2 regions of the Chryseobacterium sp. KMC2 genome follow, and region 1 is predicted to be linked to the other one. Evidence: riboswitches for the same ligand, from Rfam matches in the RefSeq annotation. Region 1 holds a riboswitch; the other holds the start of a gene.
What was found. Region 1 has a riboswitch for cobalamin ahead of JML65_RS04980 (TonB-dependent receptor plug domain-containing protein). Riboswitches for the same ligand answer to the same signal wherever they lie in the genome.
Positions count from the first base shown of each region.

Region 2: another riboswitch for cobalamin. It lies ahead of metE (5-methyltetrahydropteroyltriglutamate--homocysteine S-methyltransferase); the one in region 1 lies ahead of JML65_RS04980 (TonB-dependent receptor plug domain-containing protein).

Region 1 covers NZ_JAESIT010000003.1:202,919-207,408, forward strand. Annotated here, with positions in the region: gene JML65_RS04975 (cytochrome-c peroxidase) at 1-593, shown strand, start outside; cobalamin riboswitch at 734-919, shown strand; gene JML65_RS04980 (TonB-dependent receptor plug domain-containing protein) at 1,104-3,083, shown strand; gene JML65_RS04985 (YncE family protein) at 3,080-4,216, shown strand; gene JML65_RS04990 (hypothetical protein) at 4,231-4,490, shown strand, end outside.
Region 2 covers NZ_JAESIT010000006.1:226,284-230,773, forward strand. Annotated here, with positions in the region: gene JML65_RS09395 (enoyl-CoA hydratase/isomerase family protein) at 1-342, shown strand, start outside; gene JML65_RS09400 (Lrp/AsnC family transcriptional regulator) at 434-895, opposite strand; cobalamin riboswitch at 1,096-1,282, shown strand; gene metE (5-methyltetrahydropteroyltriglutamate--homocysteine S-methyltransferase) at 1,457-3,757, shown strand; gene JML65_RS09410 (Fur family transcriptional regulator) at 3,816-4,205, opposite strand; gene JML65_RS09415 (MerC domain-containing protein) at 4,293-4,490, shown strand, end outside.

The sequences.
Region 1 (4,490 bases):
CTTCTATTTTGGAGGTGATTGGCAAAATAAAGACTGATCTTATGTATAGAGATTTATTCAGAAAGGCATTTGGAGATGAAACCGTTACTGCGGAAAGAATTTATAAAAGTATTGCACAATACGAGTATACACTGATTTCTGCCAATAGTAAATACGACAGAGTAAAAAGAAATGAAGGAGAGGTTTTTACAGAAAACGAAGCTCAGGGATATCAGACCTTTCAGCAAAAATGTGCAAGCTGTCATAGTACAGAACTTTTTACCGATCAGAGCTTTAGAAATATCGGATTTCCTGTGAATCCCAATCCCAATGAGGCCGGACGTGGAAGAGTGACAGGTCTTCCGGGAGATTATATGAGCTTTCGGGTGCCTTCATTACGAAATGTAGAATATACAGCTCCTTATGGAAGTTTTGGACAGTTTCCTACTTTAAGAGCCGTTCTTGATTATTTTGATAAAGGTGTTTTGGATGCCGATAATCTTGATCCGGTCTTTAAAAACAATGGAAATAAAATTCCTCTCTCAGAGCAGGAAAAGACCAATCTTATCTTATTTATGAAAACCCTGAGCGATCGTGAATTTGCAAAAAAATAAGTATAGATAAGAGCAAAACAATTCAACATAATTGATGACTGAAGTTCATCAAAGATCCCGTTAGAAAATAACGGGATTTTTCATGTTTATGTATTGATAATCATTTTATTCTGCGTTGTATTGTATCTAACCGGAATTTTATATCTTTGCCGAAATTTGGCGAGCCGTAAAAAGCTCTTAAAAGGGAATCCGGTGAGAATCCGGAACAGACCCGCTGCTGTAAGCTCCGTACCAAAGTTTTTGAAGATTATATCCACTGTTTTTTAATGGGAAGGATTTCAAAAATGGAGTAAGTCAGAAGACCTGCCAGAATAAATAAACGTTTGACGCTTTCGTGGAATAAAGCTTTAGGACTACAATGATTCTGTGCAGTACATGCTGTGCTTTGTCATTGCTTTCTAATATCCATTAGCGTCATCATTATCCCTGAATGAGCTAATGGTGGCAAAACTGACTACATCTCAACTTCATAAAGTTGTTTTCACAATATTTGTGTTAACATCACAATTCTTGTTTTCTCAAACAAAGAAAAAAGACACCTTAAAGGAAGAAGCTATTAAGGCGGTCAATATTTACAAAAAGAACTTTAAAGAAATCGTTCCTGCTCAGGTATTGCAGGGAGAAGAGCTTGAAAGACTGAACAGCCACTCTGTGGCAGATGCCTTACGGTATTTTTCCGGTGTTCAGATCAAGGACTACGGCGGAATAGGGGGGCTCAAGACCATTAATATCCGAAGTATGGGAAGCCAGCACGTAGGGGTTTTTTATGATGGCATTCAATTGGGAAATGCTCAGAACGGTCTTGTGGATCTGGGGAGATATTCTTTGGATGATCTGGAAGAAATATCATTGTACAACGGTCAGAAAAGTGAGATATTTCAGCCCGCCAGGGATTTCGGATCATCAGGTTCTATTTATTTGCAGCCTAAAACACCTGTTTTTACCGGAACACGAAAAACAAATCTTGTTTTGAGGGCAAAAAGTGCATCAATTGATTTATTCAATCCTTCTTTCCGTTTAGAACAGAAACTATCACCAAGAATTTCTGCAAGTTTTAGTGCTGAATTTCTGCAAAGTGATGGTATTTACAGATACCGGTATGTAAAAAAATACCCTAACGGAGAGCCTGCCTATGATACAATAGCTAAAAGAAGAGACTCTGATATTAAAGCCAAACGTTTTGAAACCTCTTTGAATGGTACTTTAAATAATGGAAGCTGGAATATCCGCGGATATGGCTATATTTCCAATCGGGGTGTTCCTGCTCCTGTTGTGAATAGCCGTTTTGACGGGCGAGGGGCAAGAATGTTTGATGAGAATTATTTTGTACAGGCCAACCTGAGGAAAAAGCTTTTCCCTAAATTCGAAACTCAGCTTAAAGCAAAATTTGCTTATGATTATACCCGTTTTCTTGATACGGTACAGTCTCAGTTGGTTAAATATTCAGATAATACCTACATTCAAAGGGAACTGTATATTTCATCTTCCAATTTATATACAGTGAATTCCCATTGGGACATTAGCTTGAGTGGAGATTTCCAATACAATAATCTGGATGCAGATCTGTATCAGTTTTCTTATCCTACCCGGTATACCACATTGGTAGCTTTGGCTACGACCTATCAATGGAACAGGTTTAAAGTTTTAGGAAGTCTGTTAGGTACTTTTACTTTTGAAGAAGTGGAACGAAATAAAAGACCTGAGGACAGAAGTGAATGGACTCCTGCTATTTTTATGAGCTACCAGCCGGCTATTGTTCCGGAGCTTACTTTTAGAGCTTTCTATAAAAAGATTTTCAGACTTCCCACCTTCAATGATCTTTATTATACGAATATTGGAAGTACTTTTCTGAAACCGGAGTTTACGACGCAGTATGATTTAGGGTTTACCTATCAGAAGAAATATAATCATCCTGTCTTTAAAGCTTTTTATGCCAAGGTAGATGGTTATTACAACCGGGTAAAAGATAAAATTGTTGCAGCACCCACAGGAAATATGTTCCGCTGGATGATGATGAACCTTGGGTTGGTTGACATCATAGGTACAGATGTAAATGTCCAGGCTGAAATGATGTGGGGCAAAGTAAAAATTAAACCGTTGCTTTCTTATACCTATCAAAGTGCAAAAGATATCAGTAATCCCGGAGATGATATAAGCCCGGGGGATACTTTTTATAAAAAACAGATCCCTTATACCCCTTGGCACAGTGGGTCTTTTACGCTGATGGCGGATTACCGTGACTGGAATTTCAATTACAGTGTGATCTATGTTGGGGAACGCTATGACGGGCAGCAGGATAATATTCAGTACAATTTTGTTCAGCCCTGGTATACCCATGATTTATCCGTTCAGAAAAAATTCGACTACTCAGGACATCAGTTTAAACTGAGTCTTGAAATGAATAATATTTTCAATCAATATTATGATGTGGTCAGAAACTATCCCATGCCGGGAAGAAATTTTAAAATTACTTTAAACTTCACCTTATGAGAAAAATAAACTTCTGTCTTCTCCTCTTCATATTGGTTTTTCTTGTGGCCTGCCGTACCGATGATATTATCGTCCGTCAGGAAGTGGTAGAAGGGTTGGCAGCACCGGAAAATACTGCCATTAAAGGCTTTTACGTATTGAATGAAGGGAATATGGGAAGCAATAAATGTACCCTTGACTTTTTCGATTATACCAAAGGAACTTACTATCGGAATATCTATGCCGAGGTGAACCCTAATGTGATCAAAGAATTGGGGGACGTAGGAAATGATATTAAAATTTATGGTAGTAAGCTGTATATCGTAGTCAATGTTTCCAATAAAATTGAAGTGCTGGATGCTAAAACAGCTAAACGGATAACATCTATTCCCTTACAGAACTGCAGATATATAACATTTAAAAACGGAAAAGGTTATGCCAGCAGTTATGCAGGGCCTGTAGATGTCAATCCTAATGCACCTAAAGGGAAAATAGTGGAAATCGATACAGCTTCCCTGTCTATACAGCGTCAGGCTACAGTAGGATACCAGCCTGAGGAAATAGAAATTGTAGGAGATCAGCTTTTTGTTGCTAATTCCGGAGGCTATATGGCTCCAAATTACGACAGAACAGTTTCCATAATCGATTTAAATAGTTTTACAGAAACAAGAAAAATAGATGTCGCTATTAACCTCCACCGGCTTAAAAAAGACAATTATGGTGATCTGTATGTAAGCTCCCGGGGAGATTATTACTCGGTACCCTCCAGTTTATATCTAATTGATGCTGCAACGGGGATGATAAAAAAAGATTTCCATATTGCGGTAAGTGAGATGACGATTGTCAATGATAAACTTTATTTCTATGGAAATGAATTCAATTACAATACCCATACCTCTCAAAAAACATTCGGGATTATTGATGTAAAAACAGAACAGATTATTTCTAACAGGATTTTTGATAAGGAATATGAAAATGCCATTAAAACCCCTTACGGAATTGCTGTAAACCCAATTACAGAGGATGTTTATATTACTGATGCCCGAAACTACGTTGCAATGGGTTTTGTGTACTGTTTCGATAAAAATGGCCATTTCAAATGGAAAACCGAGGGAGGAAATATCCCTGCCCATTTTACTTTTCTCTATAAATAATTAAACTGATAAACATGAAGATCAAAACTTTTACCTATTTAAAAACAGGGTTTTTATCATTTCTTCTCATAGGAATGATAGCCTGTAAGCATGATGATGAGGAAAATTTTGTATTTAACGGGTTGGATGACTCTTATACTATCGAACGTTTTGAAGTTCTGAGTATTCCTACCAATATTTCAGGAAACTTTACCTGGAGTGTGAAAGACTCCATTATTTCTCAAAGTTCAGAACTTGAATTTATCAGTCCGGTAGTCGCTACCTATCCATTGAC
Region 2 (4,490 bases), on a different contig from region 1:
CGTCTTCCAAGAGCAATAGGCTTATATAAAGCCAGGGAAATGGTTTTCTCAGGAGACTTTTATTCCGCGGAAGCCTGCAAAGATTTCGGTTTTGTTAACCATGTTTTTGCACCCGAAGAATTACTGAATGAAGCTCTAAAGCTGGCTAAAACCATTGCATCAAGAGGTCCAGTGGCTGTTGCAAAAGCAAAACAGTCTTTAAATACAGGATCTGAACTTCATATCTCTGAAGGATTAAAACAAGAAGCGGCTTTATTCGGAGCATTATTTACCACACAGGACCATAGCGAAGGCATAGGGGCATTTATAGAAAAAAGAACCCCTGATTTCCAGGGAAATTAATACGATCGAATATAGAAAAGTTCGACCGCCCTTTTTAATCTGGTCAGGATGAGGATGTCTGAAAATTTTTGTACATCCTCATCTTTTTGTATCAGATCGTTAGTCCATGGGTATTTTTCACTTCTGCCATTACAAATGTACTATGTGTGCTTCCGATAGAATCTACAGATCCCAGTGTATTGAATACAAAATCCTGATAATGTTTCATATCCCGGACCTGAACTTTCAGCAGGAAATCAAAATCTCCCGAAATATTATAACATTCTGCCACTTCTTCTATATCCATAATTTCATTAACGAAATCATACCCTACAGAACGGTCATGAATTTTCAGTTTGATCTGGCAGAAAACGGTAAAACCCCGGTTAAGCTTATCAGGATCAAGAACTGCAGCATATTTTTTCACATAGCCTTCCTGTTCCAGACGTTTCACCCTTTCAAAAACAGGAGAAGGAGAAAGGTTAACTTCTTTGGCAAGCTCTTTAACGGTAAGTTTTGCATTTTTCTGAAGTAGTCTCAGCAGCTGTATATCTTTGGTATCGAGATGTTCCACAGGATATTATTCTTTTTTAGTATTAATTTTTATCAAAGTTACAGAATTATATTCTTTTAAAATAGAACTATAAAGACATATTTTCTTTATTTCAAATCAATATTTGTTCATTTATTCTGTATGTGTAATTTTACACAAAATTAAAATCTTCTATCAATACAGATAGTCAGTATAATTAATAAAGAATAGTTCTTTACAATACTTCATCAAACAGGAGAGGTTTTACGTAAGGTAAATTAATAGGGAATCGTGTGCAAATCACGAGCTGTCGCGCAACTGTAAGTAACACACCAAAGGTTTCTGTCCTTGTGATCCACTGCCTGAAAGCGGGAAGGACGACAGAAACTGTTACAAGTCAGGAGACCTGCCTTTACTCAATTGACAATGCTTTCGCGGTCTGAAGCTTTGGGTCATACAGATGATATATTTTTTAGTACGTTTTTCTCAGAGTAAAACGGGATTATCAGGTATGTCATTATTTTCCCAAAAATAGATACCGGCAAAAGCATTACGAAGCATTCAAAGAGCTTTTAAAAATAAGTTTAATTAAAAGTTTAAAAAATGCAAACGCACATTCTAGGCTATCCGCGAATTGGTAGCAAAAGAGAACTCAAAAAAGCCTGCGAGCAATATTGGTCAGGTAAAATTCTTTTGGAAGAACTTCTTACTACGGGAAGGAATATCTGCAATCACAATTGGAATATTCAGAAGGAGGCAGGGATAGACCTTATCCCATGTAATGATTTTTCCTATTATGATCAGGTACTGGATATGAGCTTAATTGTAGGAGCTATTCCGGTACGTTATCATGAAGTAGCCCTTAAAAAAAATAATTCAGAACTGGATCTGTACTTTGCGATGGCAAGAGGATACCAGAAAGACGGACTGGATATCACGGCCATGGAAATGACCAAATGGTTTGATACCAATTATCATTATATTGTTCCAGAATTTTATAAAAATCAGCAGTTTAAACTGACTTCCGACAAAATATTCAACGAGTTTGCGGGAGCTAAACAAGCTGGAATTAATGCCAAGCCGGTACTCATCGGGCTTGTTTCTTACCTTCTTTTAGGAAAAGAAAAGGAAGAAGGATTTGATAAACTGGATCTTGCAAAAAATCTTCTTCCGGTATACACCGAAATCATAACAAAACTTCAGGATCAGGGTGCCCAATGGATTCAGTTTGATGAACCGTTTTTAACCTTAGATATAACGGAGAAAGCCAAAGAAACCTATCAGTACGTTTATCAGGAACTTAGAAAGCAGTTTCCAAAACTGAAATTCATCATCGCAACCTATTTCGACGGATTGAAAGACAATGCATCTCTTGCTGTGTCACTTCCTGCAGACGTTCTGCATATAGACCTGGTGAGAAATCCTGAGCAGCTGGAAGATATTTTAAATGCTATTCCTGAAAACCTAAGCCTGTCATTAGGAGTGGTAGACGGAAGAAATATCTGGAAAAACAACTATGAAAAGTCTTTGACTTTCATTAAAAAAGCTACTGAAAAACTGGGTACAGAAAGAATTTTTGTGGCTCCGTCATGTTCATTACTTCATTCGCCTTGTGATCTGGATTTTGAAACGGCCCTTCAGCCTGAAATTAAAAACTGGCTGTCTTTTGCAAAACAAAAAGTGAAAGAAGTCGTAAGTCTTAAAGCTCTTGCTTCAGGAACTGAGGATGAAAGTATCCTTGCAGATTTTGAAGACAATAAAAAGGCTGTTGCCAGCAGAAAAACATCTTCTCTTATTCATAATGATAAAGTGAAACAAAGAGTGGCTGCCGTAACTGAAGAAGATGCTCAGCGAAAGAATTCATTTAGAATCCGTAAAGAAAAGCAGCAGGAATCATTACAGCTTCCGCTATTCCCAACCACCACTATAGGCTCATTCCCGCAAACTACTGAAGTAAGAAGCTGGAGGGCCCAGTTTAAGAAAGGAGATCTTAGTGCAGAACAATACGATGCTTTATTGAAAGAGGAAACTCAGAGAACCATCCGTTGGCAGGAAGAAATAGGAATTGATGTCCTTGTTCACGGAGAATTTGAACGTAATGACATGGTAGAATACTTCGGGGAAAAACTTGAAGGATTTATTTTCACTAAAAATGGCTGGGTACAGAGCTATGGAAGCCGTTGTGTAAAACCACCCGTTATTTTCGGAGATATTTCCCGTCCTGATCCAATGACTGTATACTGGTCTCAATATGCGCAATCCCAAACCAGTAAATGGGTAAAAGGAATGCTGACCGGTCCTGTTACCATATTACAATGGTCTTTTGTACGGGATGATCAGCCCCGTGCCGAGACTTGTAAGCAGATTGCTTTGGCGATCCGTGATGAAGTAGTGGATCTTGAAAAAGCAGGAATCCGGATTATCCAGATTGATGAGCCTGCCATCAGAGAAGGTCTTCCATTGAGAAAAACAGAATGGCAAAACTACCTGAAATGGGCTGTAGAAGCCTTCAGAATCTCAGCAAGTGGAGTAGAAGATGCTACCCAGATCCATACCCATATGTGCTATTCTGAATTTAATGATATTATTAAAAATATTGCCGATATGGATGCAGATGTCATTACGATAGAATGTTCGAGATCTCAAATGGAACTTTTAAATGCTTTTGCAGATTTTAAATATCCAAACGAAATAGGTCCCGGAGTTTATGACATCCACTCTCCAAGGGTTCCTTCTAAAGAAGAAATGATTGAGCTTTTAAGGAAAGCTCAAAATGTAATTCCAGCCAGCCAGTTATGGGTAAATCCTGACTGTGGCCTGAAAACAAGACATTGGGAAGAAACTGAAAAAGCTTTAATTGCAATGGTAGCTGCTGCTAAAGAAGCTTCAGCAGCCTATGCATAATCATCGCTTGTTCCAATATCATCATGAAAAAGCATCTCCAGGGATGCTTTTTCTTTGTTTAAGCATGCGCGCATCTCGGACAGATTCCGCTGATGATAAAGTTATACTCCTGAGCTATAAAATTCTCAGGTAAACTAATTTCAGGTATAGCATTTTCAATACAGGTAACAGAATGGCATTCTTTACAATTGAAATGAACGTGATTGTGAAAATGCTGTTCGTGAGTACATTTCCCACTACACTTAGCAAAATTCACAACTCCGTCAATATTGACGATCTTATGAATAGCACCTTCATTTTCAAGTCTTTCCAAAACCCGGTAAATGGTAACTCTGTTACACAAATCCCCTAGTTTCTTCTGAATATCAGAGTGGGTAAGTGCCACCTCAGAATCGTTGATAAGGTTCAAAATCTCAGTTTTGGCATGGGTATTTCTAACTTGTTTCATGTTTTTAATGCAACAAAGTTGCGTTATTTAAAATTTTGTATTTACTTTGCAACAAAGTTACAATAACAAAATTAAATCATCCTTTTTATGAAGTCAAAAATTCTTGATGCAGTAGGAATCTCCGCAGCCGTTTTATGTTTGATTCATTGCATAGTCTTTCCTTTACTGATGATCATCCCATTGGGAATTTCACATAATCCTTATATTGATCTGGCTTTTCTGATCATTGGAGCCCTCGTAGTTTTCAGAATAACGAGACAAATAACCAACCGACGCCTCAAGTTT